3 regions of the Geothermobacter hydrogeniphilus genome follow, and region 1 is predicted to be linked to each of the others. Evidence: predicted binding sites of a transcription regulator. Region 1 holds the regulator's gene; each other region holds the start of a gene.
The links. The regulator HrcA, encoded in region 1, represses chaperone genes, less so after heat shock. The targets are predictions, from matches to a motif close to TGTTAGCACTCNNNNNNNNNGAGTGCTAACA.
Positions count from the first base shown of each region.

Region 2: the regulator HrcA is predicted to act here: its motif matches at 5,658-5,688, upstream of groES (co-chaperone GroES).
Region 3: the regulator HrcA is predicted to act here: its motif matches at 5,688-5,718, upstream of rpoH (RNA polymerase sigma factor RpoH).

Region 1 covers NZ_NAAD01000016.1:63,508-71,023, reverse strand. Annotated here, with positions in the region: gene dnaK (molecular chaperone DnaK) at 1-382, opposite strand, end outside; gene grpE (nucleotide exchange factor GrpE) at 415-1,050, opposite strand; gene hrcA (heat-inducible transcriptional repressor HrcA) at 1,079-2,119, opposite strand; gene hemW (radical SAM family heme chaperone HemW) at 2,297-3,418, opposite strand; gene nhaD (sodium:proton antiporter NhaD) at 3,655-5,076, opposite strand; gene B5V00_RS12600 (carbon-nitrogen family hydrolase) at 5,394-6,185, shown strand; gene rpsA (30S ribosomal protein S1) at 6,354-7,516, opposite strand, start outside.
Region 2 covers NZ_NAAD01000029.1:9,041-16,556, reverse strand. Annotated here, with positions in the region: gene B5V00_RS15440 (chloride channel protein) at 1-1,278, shown strand, start outside; gene B5V00_RS15435 (ATP-dependent helicase) at 1,271-3,460, shown strand; gene B5V00_RS15430 (response regulator) at 3,614-3,985, shown strand; gene arsS (arsenosugar biosynthesis radical SAM (seleno)protein ArsS) at 4,066-5,022, shown strand; gene B5V00_RS15420 (hypothetical protein) at 5,052-5,579, shown strand; gene groES (co-chaperone GroES) at 5,761-6,048, shown strand; gene groL (chaperonin GroEL) at 6,097-7,516, shown strand, end outside.
Region 3 covers NZ_NAAD01000008.1:63,742-71,257, forward strand. Annotated here, with positions in the region: gene B5V00_RS07865 (VWA domain-containing protein) at 1-1,333, opposite strand, end outside; gene B5V00_RS07870 (VWA domain-containing protein) at 1,330-2,310, opposite strand; gene B5V00_RS07875 (hypothetical protein) at 2,307-2,960, opposite strand; gene B5V00_RS07880 (DUF58 domain-containing protein) at 2,957-3,793, opposite strand; gene B5V00_RS07885 (AAA family ATPase) at 3,817-4,818, opposite strand; gene rpoH (RNA polymerase sigma factor RpoH) at 4,791-5,648, opposite strand; gene crcB (fluoride efflux transporter CrcB) at 5,828-6,199, shown strand; gene B5V00_RS07900 (DUF190 domain-containing protein) at 6,366-6,695, shown strand; gene B5V00_RS07905 (tellurite resistance TerB family protein) at 6,714-7,181, shown strand; gene mnmM (tRNA 5-(aminomethyl)-2-thiouridylate-methyltransferase MnmM) at 7,150-7,516, shown strand, end outside.

The DNA.
Region 1 (7,516 bases):
CAGCGGTCTGCTTCATCTTCTGCAGCACCATGGCGGAGATTTCCGGCGGGCTGTATTTCTTGCCGCGCGCCTCGACCCAGGCGTCCCCGTTGTCCGCCTTGATGATTTTGAAGGGGCTGATTTCGATATCCTTCTGCACCGCTTCGCCGTCGAACTTGCGACCGATCAGGCGCTTGATGGCGAACAGGGTGTTTTCCGGATTGGTGACCGCCTGACGCTTGGCCTGCTGACCGACCAGCCGCTCGCCATTTTCGGCGAAGGCAACCATCGACGGGGTTGTCCGGGCCCCCTCAGCATTGGCGATGACGTTCGGTTCGCCGCCTTCCATAACGGCAACGCACGAGTTGGTGGTGCCGAGATCGATTCCGATGACTTTTCCCATGGGTTTATATCCTCCTTTGAACTCTGTTGTTCTCAGTCTTCACTGGTCTGTGGTTTTTCTTCCGCTTCGGATGCGGAGGAATCGCTTGTCTGCTCTGTTTCAACCTCAGGGGCCTTGGCCACCATCACCAGGGCCGGACGCAACAGGCGCTCATTGAGCAGGTAGCCTTTCTGCAACTGCTGGACAACGCTGTTGGGCGGAATCTCACCGGTCACCACCTGCCCCATGGCTTCATGGCAGGCGGGGTCGAAAGGCTTGCCGACCGCGTCGACCGGTTTGACACCGAACTTTTCGAGGGCGCGCGCGAACTGGTCGAGGGTCATCTCAACCCCTTCAAGCAAACCGGCGGTATCGGTATCGTTCTCCCGGGCATGCTCCACCGCCCGCTCGAGATTGTCGATGACCGGCAGGATTTCACGCAGAATCCCTTCGTTGGCAAAACGCAGCGCGTCCTGCTTGTCGCGTTGCATCCGCTTGCGGAAGTTTTCCATTTCGGCCTGGCTGCGCAAATAGAGATCCCAGTTTTTACCGGCCTCTTCGCGAGCGGCGGCCAGCTCTGCCGCCAGGTCTTCGGTGGCGGCCTGCGCCCCGACCTCTTCGGTTTCAGCCTCCGGCTGCAGATTCCCGGTCGATTTTTCTTCCGGTTCCTGGTTCTGCTGCTTGGTCACTTTCTTTTTAGCCACTGCGAATCAACTCCTAGTCAAGATCGCCGTCAAGCACCTGGCTCAACAGGCGGGCGGTGTAGTCAACAACGGGAATGACCGACGAATAATTCATACGGCTCGGGCCGATCACACCCAGGGCCCCGATGGTGCCGCGTTTACTGGCGTAATGGCAGGTGATCAGGCTGCAACCCTGAATGCCGGTGATGCCCGGCTCACTGCCGATGAAAATCTGCACCCCGTCCGCCTGCTGACTGCGGTTGAGCAGGTCAATCAGGGTGCTTTTCTGCTCGAACGCCCGGAACAGGCCGCGCATGGTTTCAACATTCGCGAATTCCGGCTGATCAAGAATATTGCTGGTCCCCTCGATAAAGACTTCGCCGCCGAGGTTCTCCTTCAGTGCTTCCCGGGAAAGCTCCAGAGTACGACTCATGAGCCGATCATAGCGAGCTTTTTCCTCCTGCATTTCAGCGAAAATCTTTTCTTTCACCTGCTGGATGGAAAGCCCGGCCAGGGTCCGGTTCAGGTAATTGGAGATCTGTTCCAGTTCTCGACGGGAAATCGGCTCACGGGTTTCGATGATCTTGTTCTGCACCAGGCCGCTACGGGTAACGAAGACGACCAGCACCCGTCCCTCGGACAACGGTACGAATTCAATGTGCCGAAAGACCGTGGTTTCGAGCCGCGGCGCCATCACCAGGCCGGTGTAATGCGAAATCGAGGAGAGGGTTTTGCTGACATCACGCAACACTTCCTCGACCTTGCGTCCGCGCAGCTGGTAACGACTTTCCAGCTGTTTTCGTTCAGCGCTGTTGAGCTTGCGCACCTGCAGCAGCGAGTCGACGTAAAAGCGGTAGCCCTTTTCGGTCGGAACCCGGCCGGCGGACGTATGCGGCGACTGCAGAAACCCGTACTCCTCCAGGTCCGCCATGACGTTGCGGATGGTGGCCGGAGACAGGCCGAGCTTGTGCCGCTTGGCCACGGTACGCGAACCAACCGGTTCGGCGGTGGCGATATGCTCTTCGATAATCGCCTCAAGAATACTACGATTACGTTCGCCAAGTTCGGTTGACATAATGACACCCGAGAAAAAAATGGAGCCGGACAAACCGGCCCTTCTTCCTTTTCCAACAGCGCTGCTGCCGCCGGTCCTCTGTTAGCACTCTCAGTCTTCGAGTGCCAGCGGCGTACAAAATAACAACGCCCCCGACCTTTGTCAAGGCGGCCGGAATGGAAAAAATATCTGATTAAGTTAAAGAAATTCGCGGATCAGCCGATCGTAGATCAGCCACTGCCGCCAGCCGAAACGCCGGCAGCCATCACACGCCGTGAGTTGCCCGGCCAGGCGCTCCAGAGGGGCGTTGAAAACGGTATCAAAAGAGCATCCGAAACGCTCCTGAAATGCGGCCACATCCACTCCGACGGCGGTTCGCAGACCGAGATAAGCGGTTTCCGCCATCGCCCCCCGGCGGTCAAACTTCTCCAGGGACCGCATCGGGTCGATCCCGGCTGTCAGCATGGACCGGTAACTGTCCAGATCCGGAGGGACCGCCAACCGCTGCCCCCAGGCCCGGGAACAGAAGCTGTGCGCCCCCGCCCCCAGGCCGAGGCAGGCGGTCCGCCGCCAGTAACCGAGATTGTGGCGGCATTCCGCGCCCGCTCGGGCAAAATTGGAAATCTCATAATGCCCGTAACCGGCGGCCGTCAAACGATGATGAATCTGTTCGTACATCTCCGCGTAGGTTTCCTGCTCCGGTAGCGCCGGTCGCGGATCACGGCCCCAGGGGGTTCCCTCTTCGAGACTGAGGCCGTAGATGGAGACATGCTCTGTCCGCAGCTCCAGCAGCCGCTCGAGGTCGGTTGCGAGTTCCGCGGGGGTCTGTCCCGGCAGGGCGAACATCAGGTCGCAGGAGATCTGTTCGAAGCCGGCCGCCCGGGCCCGGGCAACGACCTTTCTGACCGCGACGACGTCATGCAGCCGCCGCAGCTGCCGCAGACGCCGGTCATTCATGCTCTGCACGCCGATTGACAGGCGATTGACGCCGCAGGCCCTGAGATCCTCAAGGTAGTTCATCGTGAGAGTCCCCGGATTGATCTCGACGCTGATTTCCGCATCGGCGGCAAGTCCGGGGCCGGCGGCAACAGCCTCCAGGATCGTACCGAGCTGGGCCGGAGCCAACAGAGAAGGGGTGCCGCCGCCGAAAAAAACGGTGGCAAAAGGGCCCTGCCAGCCGGCGGCCGTCGCCAGTTGCAGCTGGCGAATCAGCAGCTGATGATAATCGGCCAGCTGGTCGAGACAATCATCCCGGGAATAGAAGTCGCAGTAGGGGCATTTACGGCGGCAGAAAGGGATATGCAGGTAGAGGCCGGACATGGACACAATCTAGCCCCATTTGCCTCGGAAGCCAAGAGGGAGCTGGAGGCTGGGAAAACCTGACACGGGAGAAGTGCTCCGGCAACACAAAAGAGCCGCCCCGGAGAACGAGGCGGCTCAAAAGTGCCCGGATGCGAGGCGCCTCCCGGCCGAGGGAGTGAGGTGTAGCGGCAGCTACTCCGCAGCGACCGAGACCGGGAGCAACGAAGCAGACGGGTGCTTTTCAGCCGCCGCCCTCAGTGAAAATCGTTCATGTGGTGGGCATTGACAATCAAGTGCAGCCAGATGCTGGCGGCGTAGCCGAGAGCGATGGCCCAGGTCCATTTCAGGTGCTGGCCGAATGTGTACTTGCCGCGGGCCGTTCCCATCAGGCCGACCCCGGCCGCGGAACCGATGGACAGCAGGCTGCCGCCGACTCCGGCGGTCAGAGTCACCAGCAACCACTGGCCGTGCGACATATACGGATCCATGGTCAACACCGCGAACATCACCGGGATGTTGTCGATCACCGCCGACAGGACCCCGACCAGCACGTTGGCCCAGGTTGGACCGAGGTCGGTGTAGAAATAGTTGGAAGCGAGCGCCAGGTAGCCGAACTGGGACAGACCGCCGACGCAGAGGATAACACCGTAAAAGAAGAGCAGGGTGTCCCACTCCGCCTTGGCGACCTTGCGGAACAGATCGAACCCCGGAGCGTCATGACCGTCGCCGCCGACATTATGCCCGGTGATATCGAGCGGATTGTCCCCGGTGTGCACGGCTCGCAGATCTTTCTGTTTCAGGTAGAAACCGAAGAAAGCCAGGTAGCCGAAACCGAGCATCATGCCGACCGCCGGGGGCAGGTTGAGATACTGATGAAAACAGACCGCGGTAATGATCGTCAGCAGAAAAAGAAACATGATGCGGCGCGCGCCGACCTTCATGGTGACCATCTCGCCGTGGGTTTCCGGACGCTCCTTGGGAACGGCAAAACTCATGATCAGCGCCGGTACCAGCCAGTTGACCAGTGACGGCAGGAAGATGGCGAAGAATTCAATGAAATCAACCCGTCCCTTCTGCCAGACCATCAGCGTGGTGATATCGCCGAAGGGAGAAAAGGCACCGCCGGCATTGGCGCCGACGACAATGTTGATGCAGGCGACAACGACGAACTTGGTATTGTCACGCGCCACCGCCATGACCACCGCCCCCATCAGCAGCGCCGTGGTCAGGTTGTCGGCAATCGGCGAAATGAGAAAGGCGAGCAGGCCGGTAATCCAGAAGACGGTACGCAGCGTGAAGCCCTTGAGTACCAGCCATGAACGCAGCGCCTGGAATACGTTGCGCTCCGTCAGGGCGTTGATATAGGTCATCGCTGAGAGCAGGAACAGGAACAGTTCGACATATTCGACCAGGTTGTGGCGGATCGCCACTTCGGGAGCGTGGTGATCGCCGATGGCGGCGTAGGCGAGCGCCACCAGGACCCAGATGACACCGGCCGCCAGCAGCACCGGCTTGCTTTTGCGCAGGTGGATTTTCTCTTCCAGGATCACCAGCGCGTAGGCGGCGACGAAGAGAATCAGCGCGAGATAGCCGTAACCGGTACTCGCCAGGGCGGTATCGATCTGGGGAGCACCTTCACTCGCAAGAACTGACGAACTCCCCAACAGACACAACATTACGGACAAAAATAAGTGCTTCACGGGTCCTCCTGAACAGGCAAGCCTGATTGGAATCCACACCGGCCGGCAGGGGGCGGCACGGACAGAATGTTTCGGGGTGGCCAGTGGAACAAAAGCAGGCCCGTCTCCTCCCGACGGACCTTTAAAACGCCTTGTTTTGTAGCACCGCCCTCCGGGGGTGTCAAGCAAATCCGGGGCCCTGACCGGGCTTGTGGGCTGCCCGCGGGTTGGCTATAATAATTCTTTGACACATCTTCCAGGACTCTGAATCGATATATAAAAACAGCGTTCTGTTTTTCTCAAAGAGAGGTTTTATGCTGTCTCGCGTGAAGGTATCCAGTCTTCAGTTCCACATCGCCCTGGGTGAAATTAAAACAAATCTGGTGAAGGCGACAGCCGCCCTCGGCCGGGTCGCCGATCAGGGTGCGCAACTGGCCGTTCTGCCGGAAATGTGGAGTTGCGGCTACGACTACAAGCGACTGCCGGAACTGGCGATGGAAACGCCGCGGGTCCTGGACGAGCTCTGTCGGATCAGCGAAGAGAGCGGGATGGTCATTGTCGGCAGCCTGCCGGAAAAAGAGCGGGAGAATGTTTTCAATACCGCCTACGTCATCGACCGGGGGCGGGTAGCGGGCCGTTACCGCAAGCTGCACCTGTTTTCCTTCATGGGGGAAGACCGGTTTCTGAGTTCCGGAAAAGAGAGTCTGGTGGTCACGACCCGTGTCGGTCGGCTCGGCGTGGCAATCTGCTACGATCTGCGCTTCCCCGAACTGTTCCGCAAGCTGACCCTGGAAGGGGCGGAGATCATCTGTCTTCCGGCCGAATGGCCGAAACCGCGCCAGGATCACTGGCGAACCCTGCTGCGCGCCCGGGCGATCGAGAACCAGCTCTTCATCGCCGCCACCAACTGCTGCGGCGTGCAGGGCAAACTCGATTTTTTCGGTATGAGCCTGCTGATTGAACCGCGCGGCGACGTTCTTGCCGAAGCCGGGGCAACCGACACCGAACTGATTGCCGAATTCGAATTCGCGCAACTGCAGGACTATCGCGCCCAGATCCCCTGCGCCGATGACCGGCGACCGGAGGTCTACGGCAAGTTGCCCTAGTCGGCTGAGGAAAAACGCCCATCTGCTGCGTTGTCCTCCCCCTGCGTCAACGACGTACCTTCCGGTACGCCTTATTCCGCAGGCTTTCGGACGCCTTGCATCTGGGCATTTTTGCTCAGCCTGGGGAGCGTGGTTTTTCGGCCTCCTGCTGCCGGGGGTGGAAAAAGGCTACTTCTTTTTCATCCCCGCCTTGAACAGGTCGGCAAAGGTGCCCATCCCCCCGGAAGAGGGCTGTTCGAGATAGCTGTTCTGCTCTCCGGTTTCGCCTTCCGTCGCCGGAGCCAGGGAAATCCGCCGCGCCTCGCGATCAACCTGTTCAATGGTCACCCGCAGTTGCTGGCCGACCATCAGTTCTTCCTTGGGATGCCTGATGCGGCGGCCGCCGCCCAGTTTCGAGATGTGCAGCAGTCCGTCCAGGCCTTCATCGAGGGTGACGAAGGCGCCGAAGTTGGCCAGCCGCGAGACGGTGCCGGTATGGGTGGTGCCGACGGCGAAAACGGTTCCCACCCGGTCCCAGGGGTCGGCCAGAGTGTCGCGCAGGCTGAAGGAAAACCTGTTGTTTTCCCAGTCACAGGACTTCACCGCCACCTCCAGCTGCTGGCCGACATGGAGGACTTCGTTGATGTCCTCGACACGCCCGTAACTGATTTCGGAAATCGGCAGCAGACCCTCGATGCCGCCGATATCAACGAAGGCGCCGAAATCACGGATGTTGGTGACCGTCCCCTGAACAACCTGCCCATCCTTGAGGGTTGTCCGCAATTCCTCGCGCTGTTGCCGCCGCTCCTCCTCCAGGATCTCGCGGTGAGAAACGACAATGTTGCGTCCCTGCTCACTGAACTGGCTGATCTTGAAGGACAGGGTCTGGCCCAGCAACGTCTCGGGATTCTCCTCCCGCCGCAGACCGAGCTGGGAGAAGGGACAGAAGGATCGGACGCCCCCGGGAAGGCGGATCTCGTAGCCCCCCTTGATTTCCTTCTCGATCCGTCCCTCGACCGGGATCCCCCCCTGCCAGGCCTGTTCCAGCTGTTCGGTGCCCGAAGCGCCGCCACCGAGACGGGTGGTGAAACGCAACTCGCCGCCGGCACTGGAGATAAAGTAAACCGCCAGGGTATCGCCGACCGTGACCGTCAGCCGCCCGTCGGCATCCTGCAGCTCCCTGACATCGAGGACCCCCTCCCCTTTCTGGCCGACATCGAGAAAAATCCACTCGCTGCCGATCTGCAGAACCTTCGCCTCGACCTTCTGTCCCGGTTCGATGCGGAGACCGGTTGTGCTCAGGCTCTGCTCCAGCAGGGCGGCGAAATCTTCCTCTTCATTCGGATCAAAAT
Region 2 (7,516 bases), on a different contig from region 1:
GTGCTGGTCGCCTGCGGTGCCGCGGCCGGGGTGGCGGCGACCTTCAACGCGCCGATCGCCGGCGTTTTTTTCGCTACCGAAATCGTCCTGCTCTCTTCCTTCGAGCTGGCCAGTTTCACCTCCATCGTCATCGCCAGTGGTATGGCGACGGTTGTTTCCCGCGCCCTGCTGGGCAATATCTCTGAACTTTCCGCGCCCCCCTATTTCGTCAACAGTCCCTGGGAAATGGGACTCTACCTGCTGCTGGGGATTTTTGTCGGGATCCTGTCGGTCGGTTTCATCGACCTGCATTTTTATATCAAGGACCGCATTGACGCGATCCCCCTGCCGCGTCTGGCCAAGCCGGTCCTCGGCGGGCTGCTGGTCGGACTGATCGGCATGGTCCTTCCCCAGGTGTTCGGCAACGGTTACGGGTTCATGGAGACAGTGCTGTTCGGCGAAGGGGCCCTGTGGCTGCTGGCCGGCCTGGTGCTGGCCAAGGCGGTGGCCACCTCGATCACCCTCGGCTCCGGTCTCCCGGGCGGTATGTTTGCCCCCTGTCTGTTTCTCGGCGCGGTGGCCGGTGGTGCCTTCGGCCACCTCGCGGTGCTGGTTTTTCCAGAGGCCCATCTTTCTCCCGGCGCTTACGCCCTGGTCGGCATGGGAACTTTTCTGTCGGCGGCGACCAACGCGCCAATGACCGCCATCTTCCTGCTGTTCGAGATCACCGACAGCTATCAGGTCATCATCCCGATCATGCTGGCCTGCGTCATCGGCACCTCCATCGCTCGTCATTTCAAGAAAGACAGCCTGGAGACGGTTGAACTGTCACGGGCCGGTATCGACCTTGAAGCCGGTAAGGAACGCAACATCATGAAGGCGCTCAAGGTCGGCGAGGTGATGGCCCGGGACGTGGAAACGGTTCCCGAGAACATGACCCTCGGCCAGTTCGCCGAATTTATCGCCAGCACCCGGCACACAAATTTCCCGCTGGTCAACCGGAAGGGTGAGTTGACCGGGATCATCTCGGTGCAGGATTTCATGGGAGTGGTTTTTGAGCGCGACCTGATGGATCTGGTGGTGGTCAAGGAACTGGCCAGCGTCAATGTTATCACCGCCCACGCCGAGGAGGATCTGGATACCGCCATGCGCAAAATCGGTTATCGCAACATTGAACAGCTGCCGGTGGTCGACCGCGAGACGCACCGCAAGCTGGTCGGCATCATTTCCCGTCGCGACATGGTCTCGGCTTACAACCGGGCGCTGATGTCACGCTCCCTGGGGGATGACGATGAATAACCTGCTGCGAGGGCTCAACGATCCCCAGCGGCAGGCGGTGACCCATGGTGACGGTCCGTTGCTGATTCTGGCCGGGGCCGGGTCGGGCAAGACTCGGACCCTGATTCATCGGGTCGCCTGGCTGATTGAAGAGCGCGGTGTGCCGCCCTGGCAGATCCTCGCCGTGACCTTTACCAACAAGGCCGCCGGGGAGATGAAGGAACGCCTTGAGCGTCTGCTCGGTGGGGGGGAATTGCCGTGGGTGGCGACGTTTCATGCCACCTGCGTCCGCATTCTGCGGCAGGAGATCGCGGCCCTCGGCTATTCCCGTGACTTCACCATTTATGACGACCAGGACCAGAAACGGCTGCTCAAGGATCTGCTCGCCGAGCGCGGTATCAGTGAAAAGACCCTGCGGCCGAACGCCCTGGCCGCGGCTATCGACCGGGCCAAGAACAACGGCCTGCTGCCGGGACAGCTGCCGGCCGGCGGTTACCTCGAAGAGCTGATCGATGATCTTTATGCCCTGTACCAGCAGCGCCTGCAGCAGGCCAATGCGGTTGATTTCGGTGACCTGCTGCTGCTGACCGTGCGACTGTTCAGCGAACATCCCGAAGTGCTGGAACGCTGGCGGCAGCGCTTTCACTACCTGCTGGTGGATGAGTTTCAGGATACCAACGGCGTCCAGTATCGGCTGGTCGACCTGCTGGCGCGGGAACACCGCAACCTCTGCGTGGTCGGCGACGATGACCAGTCGATCTATGCCTGGCGCGGAGCCGAGATCGGTAATATTCTCGGCTTCGAGCGGGACTATCCCGGTACCGTCACCATCCGTCTGGAACAGAATTACCGTTCGACCGGGACCATCCTCGAAGCGGCCGGCGAGGTGGTGTCGCGGAATGTCGATCGTAAGGGCAAAACCCTCTGGACCGAAAACGATGCCGGGGAACCGCTGGTCCTGGAAGCCCTGCCGGATGATCTTGAAGAAGCACGGTTTGTCGCCCGGCAGATCGGCCAATTGCGCGGAGACGGGCTGCATCTGCGTGACATGGCAGTGTTTTACCGGACCAATGCCCAGTCCCGGGTGCTGGAGGAGGCCCTGGTTCGCGAGCGCATTCCCTATGCCATGTTCGGCGGCCTGAAGTTTTTCGCCCGCATGGAGATCAAGGACGTGCTCGCCTACCTGCGGGTGCTGGTCAACCCGGCCGACTCGGTATCGGCGAAGCGGATCATCAACGTTCCGCCGCGCGGTATCGGCAAGACCACCGTCGGTAGGATCGAGCCTTTCGAGGCGGAAGCCGGCGGTTTCCTCCCGGCCTGCCGCCTTGCTCTTGAGCGGGGCGGCCTGGGCGGGGCCGCCGCCCGTCGGGTGCGGGCCTTTGTTGAAATGATGGACTCCTTCGCGCGGCGTCTGGAAAGGCTGCCTTACCCGCAACTGACCGCCGAACTGATCGAGGAAACCGGCTACGGTCCGGCTCTGCGTGAAGAGAAGACCCGCGAGGCGAAGGAACGGCTGCAGAACCTCGAGGAACTGCTCAAGGGAATGGAGGAACACCGCGGCAGCGAGGCCGGTCTCGGCGATTACCTGGAACAGGTCGCCCTGGTGACGGATCTCGACTCCTACGACCGCAGCCTCGACCGGGTGACGCTGATGACCCTGCACGCGGCCAAGGGGCTTGAATTTCCGGTGGTTTTCATGACCGGTATGGAAGAAGGACTCTTTCCGCACAGTCGCAGTGGCGATGAGGAGGATGTCGAGGAGGAACGACGGCTCTGCTATGTCGGCATGACCCGCGCCATGCGTCGGCTTTTTCTGACACACGCCCGGCGGCGGCGGGTATTCGGCAGTTACCAGTACAATGCCCGCAGCCGTTTCCTGGATGAAATCCCGCTGCGCCTGCTGGCGCAACCGGCCGACTCCGGTCTGCGCAGACCCGCGGAGCACAACCTGGCCTCGGTTTTTTCCCAGGTGCCTCAGGCTCCGGAGATTGAGGAACCGGAAACCGGTTTCGAGGAGGTGCGACTGGTTCCCGAAGCCGAGGAGGGGTTGCGTATCGGCCTGCGGGTGCGGCACGTCAAGTTCGGCCTGGGGACCGTACGGCGTATCGAGGGGCGGGGAGACAATCAGAAGGTGATTGTCTTTTTCAATACGGTCGGCGCGAAAAAACTGTTGCTCAAGTTCGCCGGTCTGGAGCCCGCCTGAGATCCTTTCGGTCGGCCGGATTGCCGCCGGCGTTGACAGTATTGTCGTGTGCTGTGTTATGGTTACATCATTAATGCCAGTATTTGAATAAGTGAAATCGGCCGGTTTGGGCCACTGTTCAGGCGTATTCTGGTGACTTCATCAGGGGGGGCAATGTCGCAGAAGATTCTGGTCGTTGATGACTGTCGTCTGACTCGTGAAATTACCCGGGATATGCTGGATGAAGCCGGGTTTGAAGTGGTTACGGCCGAGTGCGCGCTGTCGGCCAACCCGTTGATTGAAGCGTCCCCGCCGCCCGACCTGATCCTGATGGACGTGGTCCTGCCGGATGTTTCCGGCGACCGCAAGGCTCGGCGCATGAAATCGCGGGAGGTAAGTCGGACGATTCCGGTGGTGCTGATCTCGACCAAGCCGCGCGACGAGTTGCGACGCCTCGCCCGTCAGTCCGGAGCCGACGGGTTCCTGCAGAAGCCGCTCAGCCGGTCGTTGCTGCTGGAGGAAATCAATCGCCTGCTCTCTTCCTGACTGCGGTGGGAGCCGCCGGGAACTGAAGTTGTCACTGTTCACCGCGTTCGGTTGATCCGCGCGCCTTTTCTGGAGAACCGATGAACGAGTTCGATCGTACCGTCCGGAAGAATACCGGCCGGGATCTCAATGCGGACATCCCCCGTATCATCCAGGTCAATGTCGGTCTGCGCTGCAATCTCAGCTGCCGTCACTGCCACGTCGAGGGTTCCCCCCGTCGGACCGAAGTCATGAGTGCTCAGACCATGCAGTCGGTGCGGCGTCTGGCCGATGCCTTTCCCGGCAGCCAGGTCGATATTACCGGCGGCGCACCGGAACTGAATCCGGGACTCAAACCGTTTATTGCCGGGTTGCGCAAAAGCGGGCATCCGGTTCAGGTGCGAACCAATCTGACCGTCCTGTTTGAAGAAGGTCAGCAGCAGACCCCGGATTTCTTTCGCGACCAGCAGGTGCAGCTGGTTGCCTCCCTACCCTGCTACCTCGACAGTAATGTTGATGCCCAGCGCGGCAGCGGTGTCTATCGTCGCAGCATCGAGGCGTTGCGGTTGTTGAACAGTCTCGGTTACGGCCGCGACCCGCAGCTGCCGCTGAACCTGGTCTTCAACCCCGGCGGTCCCAGCCTTCCCCCCGGCCAGGAAGGACTGGAAAACGACTATCGCGACTACCTGCGGCAGGAACACGGGGTCGAGTTCACCCGTCTGCTGACGATTACCAATATGCCCATCGGCCGGTTTCTTGAGGACCTGCGGCGTCGGGAACAGGAGGAGAACTATCGCGCCCTGCTGGAGGATTCCTTCAACCCGATGACGGTGGACGGCCTGATGTGTCGTCACCAGATCTGTGTCGCCTGGGATGGGACCCTGGCCGACTGTGACTTCAACATTGTGCTTGGGCTCGGGCTTCAGGATGGCCTGCCGCAGCATATCGACGATCTCGATCCCGGGTGCCTGGATGGACGAACCATTGCCACCGGCAGTCACTGCTTCGGTTGTACCGCCGGCTGCGGTTCTTCCTGCGGCGGCGCCCTGGTCGCCTGATGATGCCTGGTTGGGAGATGGTGCGAATCATGAAGTCTGTTGCGATTCTGTTGTTGAGCCTGGTCCTGTTGAGCGCCTGTCATCAGCGACCGGCGGTCCATACCGGAAAAGGTTTTTCCGTGGTCCCGCCGAACGAAAAGATCTATGTTGTCCCCTTCACCACGGTGATGGTGCCGCGGGAGGTGGAAGAAGGCATTTTCGACCAGTTTGTCGATGCCCTGAACGCCGAGGGTGCGGCTGACCGTTACGAATTCGTCATCCTCAAGCAGGATCTGTCCACCATTGATAAAGACTGGCTGGCCGACCATTATTACCTGACCGGTGATCTGTTCGCCTATGTCGAGGAGTCGGGCTGCTGTGCCACCACCATCCGTTCCCGCAGCCGCCTGAAACTCTTCCAGCCGGGGCAGCCTGAACCGACCCTGGTGATGGAATATCCCCGTGAGATTTTCTTCGAACACGATTACAGCAATATCCTTGTTCAGCGCCGCCGCCTGGCGACCGATATCGCCACCACCCTGGCGCAGAAACTGCTGAAATCCCTGGCCGGATCCTGAGCAGTCCCCCTCTTCAAAATTCCCTGCAAAAAGACCTTGACAATCGCTGAAGGCTGATTATATTTAGCCCTGTTCCATTGTTAGCACTCATCGCCGTCGAGTGCTAACAATGGAACTCTTTCACTCGCCAGTCTACTGGGCAGACCAGTCTATTCATTATCACTGAAAGGAGTTGTAGAAAATGAACATCAGACCACTGCATGACCGCATCATCGTCGAACGCCTCGAAGAGGAAACCACCACCGCCTCCGGGTTGATCATTCCCGATACCGCCAAGGAAAAACCGCAGCAGGGCAAGGTTATCGCCGTCGGCAACGGCAAAAAGACCGAGGACGGCAAGGTTCTGCCGCTTGATGTCAAGGCCGGTGACACGGTGCTGTTCGGCAAGTACGCGGGCACCGAAGTCAAGGTTGACGGCAAGGAATACCTGATGATGCGTGAAGACGACGTCATGGGGATCGTCGAATAACACAGCGCGTCGCGCTGCACGAACACATAACGAGGAGGATTCACCAACATGGCTGCAAAAGAAATCAAATTCGGGCAGGACGCCCGCGCGAAAATTCTGGTCGGTGTCAACAGCCTGGCCAATGCCGTCAAAGTGACTCTCGGTCCCAAGGGCCGTAATGTCGTGATCGAAAAATCCTTCGGCGCTCCGCTGATCACCAAGGACGGCGTGACCGTCGCCAAGGAAATCGAGCTCGAAGACAAGTTTGAGAACATGGGCGCCCAGCTGGTTAAGGAAGTTGCTTCCAAGACGTCCGATATCGCCGGTGACGGCACCACCACCGCCACCGTGCTCGCCCAGGGCATCTATCGCGAGGGCGTCAAGCTGGTGACCGCCGGGCACAACCCGATGGAAATCAAGCGCGGCATCGACAAGGCGGTCGAAGTGGCGGTCGCGTCCCTGAAAGAGCTTTCCAAGCCGATTAAGGATCACACCGAGATCGCTCAGGTCGGCACCATCTCGGCCAACTCCGACGAGACCATCGGCAACATTCTCGCCGAGGCGATGGAGAAGGTCGGCAAGGAAGGGGTCATCACCGTCGAGGAAGCCAAGTCGATGGAGACCACCCTGGAGACCGTCGAAGGGATGCAGTTCGATCGCGGCTACCTCTCCCCCTACTTCGTCACTGATGCCGAGCGCATGGAAACGGTGATGGAAGACGCCCTGATCCTGATCCACGACAAGAAGATCAGCAACATGAAGGACCTGCTGCCGATCCTTGAGCCGGTCGCCAAGCAGGGTCGGCCGCTGATGATCATCGCCGAGGATGTCGAAGGTGAAGCGCTGGCGACCCTGGTGGTCAACAAGCTGCGCGGCACTCTCAATGTCGCCGCCGTCAAGGCCCCCGGTTTCGGTGACCGTCGTAAGGCGATGCTCGAAGATATCGCCGTCCTCACCGGTGGCCGGGTGATTTCCGAGGAAGTCGGTTTCAGCCTCGAGGCCGCTACCCTTGACATGCTCGGTACCGCCAAGCGGATCGTCATCGACAAGGACAACACCACCATCATCGATGGTGCCGGCAGCGAAGCCGACATCGAGGGCCGCGTCAAGCAGATCCGTGCCCAGATCGAGGAGACCAGCAGCGATTACGATCGTGAGAAACTGCAGGAGCGTCTCGCCAAGTTGGTCGGCGGGGTTGCCGTGGTCAAGGTCGGCGCCGCCACCGAGACCGAGATGAAGGAGAAGAAGGCTCGCGTCGAAGATGCCCTGCATGCGACCCGCGCCGCGGTTGAAGAGGGGATCGTCGCCGGTGGCGGGGTTGCTCTGCTGCGTGCCGTTGCCGACCTGGACAAGGTCAAGGCTGAAGGCGAGCAGAAGTTCGGTGTCGCCATCGTCCGTCGCGCCCTTGAAGAGCCGCTGCGGCAGATTGCCGCCAATGCCGGTGTTGAAGGATCCATCGTGGTTGACAAGGTCCTCAACGGCAAAGGCG
Region 3 (7,516 bases), on a different contig from region 1:
TGGTGAGCGTTTCCGGCGCCGTCTCGGTTTCAGAGAAGGGTTTGATGACTGTGCCCCTGAGCATCTCCCGGGCTTCCGCGGCCGACAGTTTCCGGTTGTTCCCCGATGGCTCCGGGCGCTTTTGTCGTCCGTCATTCCCGTCACCTGCCGGTTGCCGGGCCAGCTGCCGGATGGCGAAAGAGAGATCAGCGGCACTGTCGTCCGCTCCGGGGTCGGCAAGCAGGGCTGTTTCACAGCGGCGGAGTGCGTCCCGATAGCGGTGGGCGGCAACCAGGCTGCTGCAGGCGTTGTGCAGTGCCGCGGCTCGTTCCCCGCCGGTAAGCAGTGCCGCCGAGCGGTCGAAGAGCCGCGCCGCCGCGACCCGGTCCGACTGCTTCAGCCCCCTCTCGAACAGCGTCCGGCCTGCGTCACTGCCGGTATCCCGGTCGCAGCCGCCGAGGACCAGCAGGACGGCCAGGACCAGCGCCCCGCTGGTTTTTCGGGGTAGGTCGATCTGCCGCAGGAACAACAGCAGCAGGGCCGGCAACAGCAATGAGATATTGTCGAGAGGACGCGGCGATGCCGGCGGACGCCAGCGCTTGAGCAGGCTGGAGATTGCCGGTGTCGTGCCCTCGTCGGGCAGCAGCCGACCGCCGGTTTGTTCCGCCAGACGTTTCAGTCTTGCCGGATCGGGGGGCGAGACCGCCGGTTGCCCCGCCAGGGTCCGTCCCGGGACCGGGCGCGGCTGACGATCCCCGGGAAGGATCGCGTAAACGGGTATATCGTTCGCGACTCGCGGGGCGGGGGTGGCCACGGTCCGCTCGCCATCGCTGAAGAGCAGGATTGCCTTCTCGCCCCTGACGCCTTCCAGTTGGCGATGGGCGAGTTCCAGGGCTTCCTCCGGGGCTGACCCGGGGGCAGCGACCTGGCCCGGCTGCAGGGCGCGGAGGAAAAAACGCAGGGCCTGGTGATCGTCGGTCAGGGGGACCTGGGTGACAGCTTCGCCGGCGAAGGGGATGAGAGCTATCTGCGCGCCGGGAAGGCCGTCCAGCAGAGCGTTGACTTCCTGGCGTGCCAGGTCAAGGCGACTCAGCCCTTTGTCGCGCAGCCCCATGCTGGGTGAAACATCGATCGCCACAGCCACCGCAAGCGCCGGCTGTGTGCGGGGTGCGGCGCGTCCTTCGTTCGGCAGTGGCTGCATCAGCAGTCCGAGGGCGGCCAGGCTGAAAAGGTCGTAACACAGGCGTGACCAGCTTGTGCGGCGGATGAAGGCCGCCTGCCGGCCGCGACAGAAGGTCCATTCACGCCAGCCGAGCAGCAGCGCCAGGGAGACCGGCAACAGCAGCCAGGTCATGGCAGCCTCCGCAGCCAGCCGCGGAACAGCAGCAGTTCCAGCAACAGCAGCGCCACCAGCCAGGGGCGGATCAGCGGTGCGAGGGGACGGTCGTGGTTGATCGTCTGTTCCTCCAGGGGACTTTTTTCCAGTTTGTCGATCTGTCGGTAAACCTGTTTCAGCGTGTCGGCGTCGGTCGCCCGGAAGAATTTTCCGCCGGTCTGTTGAGCGATCGCCTGTAGCAGGGGTTCGTCGAGGGTGGCCAGCCGGGCCCGGCCGGGGTGTCCCGGCGGCAGCGGGCCGCGCGCGGTGAAATGCAGCGGCGCCCCCTGTTCGGTTCCGAAGCCGATGGTGTAGATGCGGATGCCGAGCGCGGCCGCCGTCTTGCCGGCAATTGCCGGCGCGAGGCGGCCCCGGTTCGACCGGCCGTCGGTAAGCAGGATGATGGCGCGGCTGCGGGCGCGGGAATCCTTGAGCCGGTCAGCGGCCGCCGCCAGCGCGTCGCCGATCGCGGTTCCGGTGCCCCGTTGCTCGGCCTGAACCGCGCGCAGTCGTTGCGCGATCTGTTGCCGGTTGCCGGTGGCCGGGGCAAGGAGAAACGGGGTGCCGGCGAAGAGAATGACGCCGACCCGGTCGTTGCGCCGTCCGGCGATGAAATCGGCGGCCGCTTCACGGGCAACCGTCATCCGGTCCGGGGGGATGTCGGCGGCTGTCATGCTGGCCGAAATGTCGAGGACCAGCATCATCTCGATCCCTTCCCGGTTGATGCTGGTGGTCGTTCGGCGCAGCACCGGTCCGGCCAGCAGAATCAGCAGCAGGGTCAGCAGCAGCGCGGACAGGTACGGCTGCAGCCGGGCGAGGCGCAGTTTCCAGCCGGGTCGGCGCGCCTGGAAGACCCGCAGGCTGGAGACGGTCAGTGCCCGGCGGCCGGTTCGAAAGGGCAGCAGCGCCAGCGGCAGCAACAGCAGCCATAACGGGTTGGACCAGAGCAGGTTCATTTCTCTTTCTCCAGTTCCGTCAGGCGTTGCCGCCAGGCGTCCAGTTCCTCACCGGTCGGTGGATAAGGACCGAAACGCCACGCTGTCAGCATCTTCTGCAGCTGCGTTTTGCCACCACCGGGGGGCAGCGTCTCAAGCCGGTCGGCCATGTCCGCGAAGCGGTTGTCCCCGACCTCCGTCGGCCCGGTCCGATGCTTGCGCATCAGCAGCAGTCCGGCCGCCGCCGTGGCCGGCAGCAGGCCCCACCACCATGCACCGGGCAGCCTTTCACCCGTGGGCAGGGGGCGAAGGGCGCTCGGTTGCCGGATGTCACGATAGGGGTCATCGATGTCGATCGTTCGGGAGGGAGAATTCCAGCTGCGGCTTCCTTTGTACAGCGGGAATTCGGGGAGTCGTGCCGGACCGGGACGCAACGGCAGCAGGGTGATGTGCAGCCGGTCCTCTTCGATGACCGGTCGGCCGAGCAGGCGGAAGGGACGCAGATCGGGATAGTCGCTCAGCTGCCAGTCGGTTCCGGGGAGTTGAACGGTGATCTCAAGAGGCGTCCCCAGTCGGGGCGGATCGGGTTCGATCCGCAGCGGATTTACCGCGGCGCCCAGCAGCAGCGGCAGCATCCCCGCCAGCAGCAGGCCGTAGAATCGGCGTTTCATGACCGTCTCCGGCGTCGCAGGAAGAAACGGCGCAAGGGCGGCAGAACGGGGTGTCCGCCTGCCAGTTTCAGCAGCTCGATTCCACAACCGCGCAGGGTGGTGGACAGCTGTTGATCCTCCCGCTGCCAGAGCAGGTGGCTGGTGCTGCCGTCGCAGAGGGTTGCGGCACCGGTTTCGGCATCGCGCAGCAGCAGCGGCGCTGCCGGCAGCCGCGCTTCTTCCGGGTCGCGCAGCAGCACCGCGATCAGGTCATGGCGGGAGGCGACACGCTGCAGCAGGGCTGTCGGCAGCGCGGCGTGGAAATCGGACAGCAGCAGGATCAGTCCCGGTCGGCGCAGCAGACGCAACGCCTTGTCGAGGGGCGGAGCCAGACGGGTGCCGGTCGCGGTTCGCGGATGATCATCCAGTCGTCCCAGCAGACGGTGGACCTGGGTTGTGCTGTTGCCCGGCGGCAGCACCAGTTCGGTTTCTTCGGCGAATCCGACCAGGCCGACCCGGTCACGCTGGGCAACGGCGGCAAAGGCGAGCAGCGCGACGGCCTCCTGCAGCAGCGCGAACTTGACCGGGGTGATCGAGCGCGACAGGTCGGTCAGCAGCAGCACCTGGCGACTGCGTTCCTCCTGGTAGCAGCGGATGTGCGGCTGGCCCTGGCGGGCGGTGTGGTTCCAGTCGATCAGGCGCGGGTCGTCTCCCGGCTGGTAGGGGCGCAACTCGGCGAATTCGAGTCCCTGGCCGCGAAAGCGGGAGCGTTCTCCACCGCCCAGCAAACCGGCCAGCTGCCGTCGGGAGGTCAGCTCCAGTTGCCGGATCTGTCTGCTTCGCGAAAGGGTCATGGCGGTCGCCGGCGGGTGAGGTGTCAGGGTGTCGGAAGGGTTTTCAGCAACTGGTCGATGATCTGATCGGGGGTGTGTCCGTCCGCTTCCGCTTCGTAGCTGAGCAGCAGCCGGTGACGCAGTACCGGATGAGCGATGCTGTACAGGTCGTCGGGGACCACGTAGCTGCGGCCGCGGATGAAGGCCAGCGCCTTGGCGGCCCGTGCTAGGGCGATGCTGCCGCGCGGGGAGATGCCGTGGGCGATCAGAGGGGCGAGCTGGTCGGCGCCGAAGCGTTGCGGCTCACGGCTCGCGGCGGTCAGGTCGAGCAGATGGTCAAGCAGCTCCGGCGCCAGGTGGATCTCCCGCACCTGTTCGCGGGCCGCGGCCAGCTGCTCCCTGCCGATGCGCAACCGCGGGGTCGGGGCGCTGCCGGAGCTGTGGGCGATCACCATCCGCTGTTCCGCCTCGCGGGACGGATAGTCAACATGCAGTTTGAGAAAAAAACGGTCGAGCTGGGCTTCCGGCAGGGGGTAGGTTCCCTCCTGCTCCAGCGGATTCTGGGTGGCCAGGACGAAAAAGGGGTCGGGCAGCCGGTGGCTGGTTTCGCCGAGGGTCACCTGGCCCTCCTCCATGGCTTCGAGCAGCGCCGACTGTACCTTGGCCGGGGCGCGGTTGATTTCATCAGCCAGCAGCACCTGGGTGAAGACCGGCCCTTTGCGGGTGCGGAACTCTCCGCTCGGAGGATGATAGATGGGGGTGCCGGTCAGATCTGCCGGCAGCAGGTCGGGAGTGAACTGGATACGCTGGAAGTCGAGGTCGAGCAGTCTGGCCAGGGTTTTTGCGGCCAGGGTTTTGGCCAGGCCCGGTACGCCCTCGATGAGTACGTGGCCGCCGCACAGCAGGCCGACCAGCATGCCTTCGATCAGGGACTGCTGACCGTGGACGATCTCTTCGGCGGCGGCCAGCAGTTCCGGGATGAAGGCACCGGTTTTCCGGACGCGGGCATCATCCCGGGTCAGGCGGCTGTGGGCGGACTCAGGCACTGAAGTGCCTCCTTCATTTTTTTCAGGGCATTCTGCTCGATCTGACGGACACGCTCGCGGCTGATGCCGTAGCGGTCGGCCAGCTCCTGCAGGGTCAGGGGCGGATCGTCCAGCAGGCGTGCCGCAACAATATCACGTTCCCGGGGCTTCAGGCGAGACAATGCCTCGCCGACCTGTTTGCGACGCTGCTCGTCTTCCTGTCGCTCTGCCAGCAGTTCTTCCTGGTTGGCGCGTTCATCCGCCAGTGAATCCATCAGGCTGTAGTCATCCCCGTCGACCAGTTTCAGGTCCAGGGAGGCATCCCGGGCGTGCATCCGCTGTTCCATTTCCTCGACTTCGGTGGTGCGGACATCGAGTTCGGCGGCGATCTCTTCACTGTTGCTGCCGCCGGTAAGGCGTTTCAGGGCCTCGCGCGTCTGGTTGAGTTTGAAGAAAAGCTTCTTCTGTGCCTGGGTGGTGCCGATCTTGACCAGCGACCAGCTTTTGATGATGAAGTTCTGGATATAGGCCCGGATCCACCAGACCGCGTAGGAGATCAGGCGGATGCCGCGATCCGGATCGAATTTCTTGACCGCCAGCATCAGGCCGATGTTTCCTTCCTGGACCAGGTCGAGCAACTTGCAGCCGTAGTTGCGGTATTCGTAGGCGATCTTGACCACGAAGCGCAGGTTGCCGGTGACCAGGCGCTCGGCGGCGGTCAGGTCGCCCTGGTCGCGGTAGCGGCGGGCGAGATCGATTTCCTGCTCTGGAGTCAGCAGTTCGAAACGATTCACCTGGGCCATGTAGTGTTCGAAATTGTCGCTGACAACAGCTAGCGCGAGGTCGCTCATGTCGTCACCTCCAGGATGTTTTCTTTTGTAAGATCAAGTCATTGGCACTCTCGACCGGAGAGTGCCAAATCTTTATAGCAAACTCTTCCGCCGCTGGCAAGAGGTCCGGGCAAGATCGGAGGTTGACAGTCCCGGTTTGCCTTCCGATAATGTCGCGAACCCTCAGGAGCTACAGAGTCATGCAAATCCTCTATATCGGTTTGTTCGGCGCTTTCGGCTGCGTCTCCCGTTACCTGGTGTCCGGCTGGGTCTATGCCCTGGCGGGTCGTTCTCTGCCCTGGGGAACCCTGGCGGTCAATGTTGTCGGATCGCTGCTGCTCGGTTTCCTGATGGAGTCCGGCCTGCGCAGCACCCTGCTGCCGGCGCAGGTGCGGATGGGCATCACCACCGGTTTCATGGGCGGCTTCACCACCTTTTCGACCTTTTCCTATGAAACGGTGCGATTGATGGAGGAGGGAAGCACCCTGCAGGCCGGGGCTAATGTTGTTCTCAATATGACGGTCTGCGTGGTCTTTGCCGGTCTGGGCATCTATCTCGCCCGCCAGCTCTAGCTGATGAAAGACGTCCATCTGCGGTGTTGCCCTCACCCCGTGTCAACGACGTACCTTCCGGTACGCCTTATGCCGCAGGGCTTCGGACACCTTGCATCTGAACATTTTTGCTCAGCCTGGGGGACGACTTTTTCAACACCCTGCCAGTCAATTTTGGGGAGGACTCATGACGCGACTCGATGGTGAACTGACCCTGATGCGGATTTTTTTCGGCGAATCGGATCGCTGGGAAAAAAAGCCGTTGTACGATGCCCTGCTGGCCCTGTTTCGGGAACGGGGCCTCGCGGGGGCGACGGTCATCAAGTGCGCCGCCGGTTACGGCGGCGGCAGCGTGCTGCACACCGACAAGCTGCTGCGTTTTTCATCCGACCTGCCGGTGATTGTTGAAGTGGTCGACAAGCAGGAAAAAATTGATCTGCTGCTGCCGGAACTCGACCGCATGATCACCGGCGGCATGATCACCCTGGAAAAAGCCCGGGTGATCCGTTACTTCTGACCAGAACCGGGAAAACTCATGTTTCACAAACTCCTCAGTCTTCTTTCCGCCGGGGCGGGAACCGCGGCCGCCGAGCATCGTGATCGTATCCAGGTCGCGGTGGCGGTGTTGTTGCTGGAGATGGCTCACGCCGATCGAAATTTTCAGCCCCTCGAAGTCCACCTGGTCGAACAATTGCTGCAGGACAGATTCGGTCTCTCCGTCGAAGCCGCCGATGAACTGATCGCCGCGGCCGAAGAGGTGCGTGCTGAAAGTTTCGACCTGCAGCAGTTCACCAGTCTGATCAACCGGCACTTCAGCATCGAGGAAAAGCTCAAGGTGATGGAGGGCCTCTGGCGGCTGGTCTATGCCGACGGCGAGCTGGACAAGTACGAGGATGCCCTGGCGAGACAGCTGGCCGGGCTGCTGCGGCTCTCTCCCCGCCAGGCTATCGACCTGAAGATCAAGGTCCTCGATGAGATCGCCCCGGACCGCCACTCCTCCTGAGTCCCTTGCTCCCCGTTCTTCCCTCGGCCGGGTCGTTGTTCTTGCGCAGCGGCTGCTGGCCGAAGTGATCCGGCCTGATGCCCGGCTGCTTGACCTGACCGCCGGCAACGGTTGCGACAGTCTCTTTCTGGCCCGTCACCTGGGACCGGACGGTCAGCTGCTCAGTTTCGATATTCAGCTGTCGGCAATCGAGGCCACTGCCGTCCGCCTGGCCGCCGCCGGTTTTCTTCCACGGCGGGTGGCCACCCGGGTGCCGCTCCACGAGCCGGGCTGTCAGCTGATCCATGACGGTCACCAGTTTCTCGACGCCTATCTCACCGGGCCGGTTGCCGCCG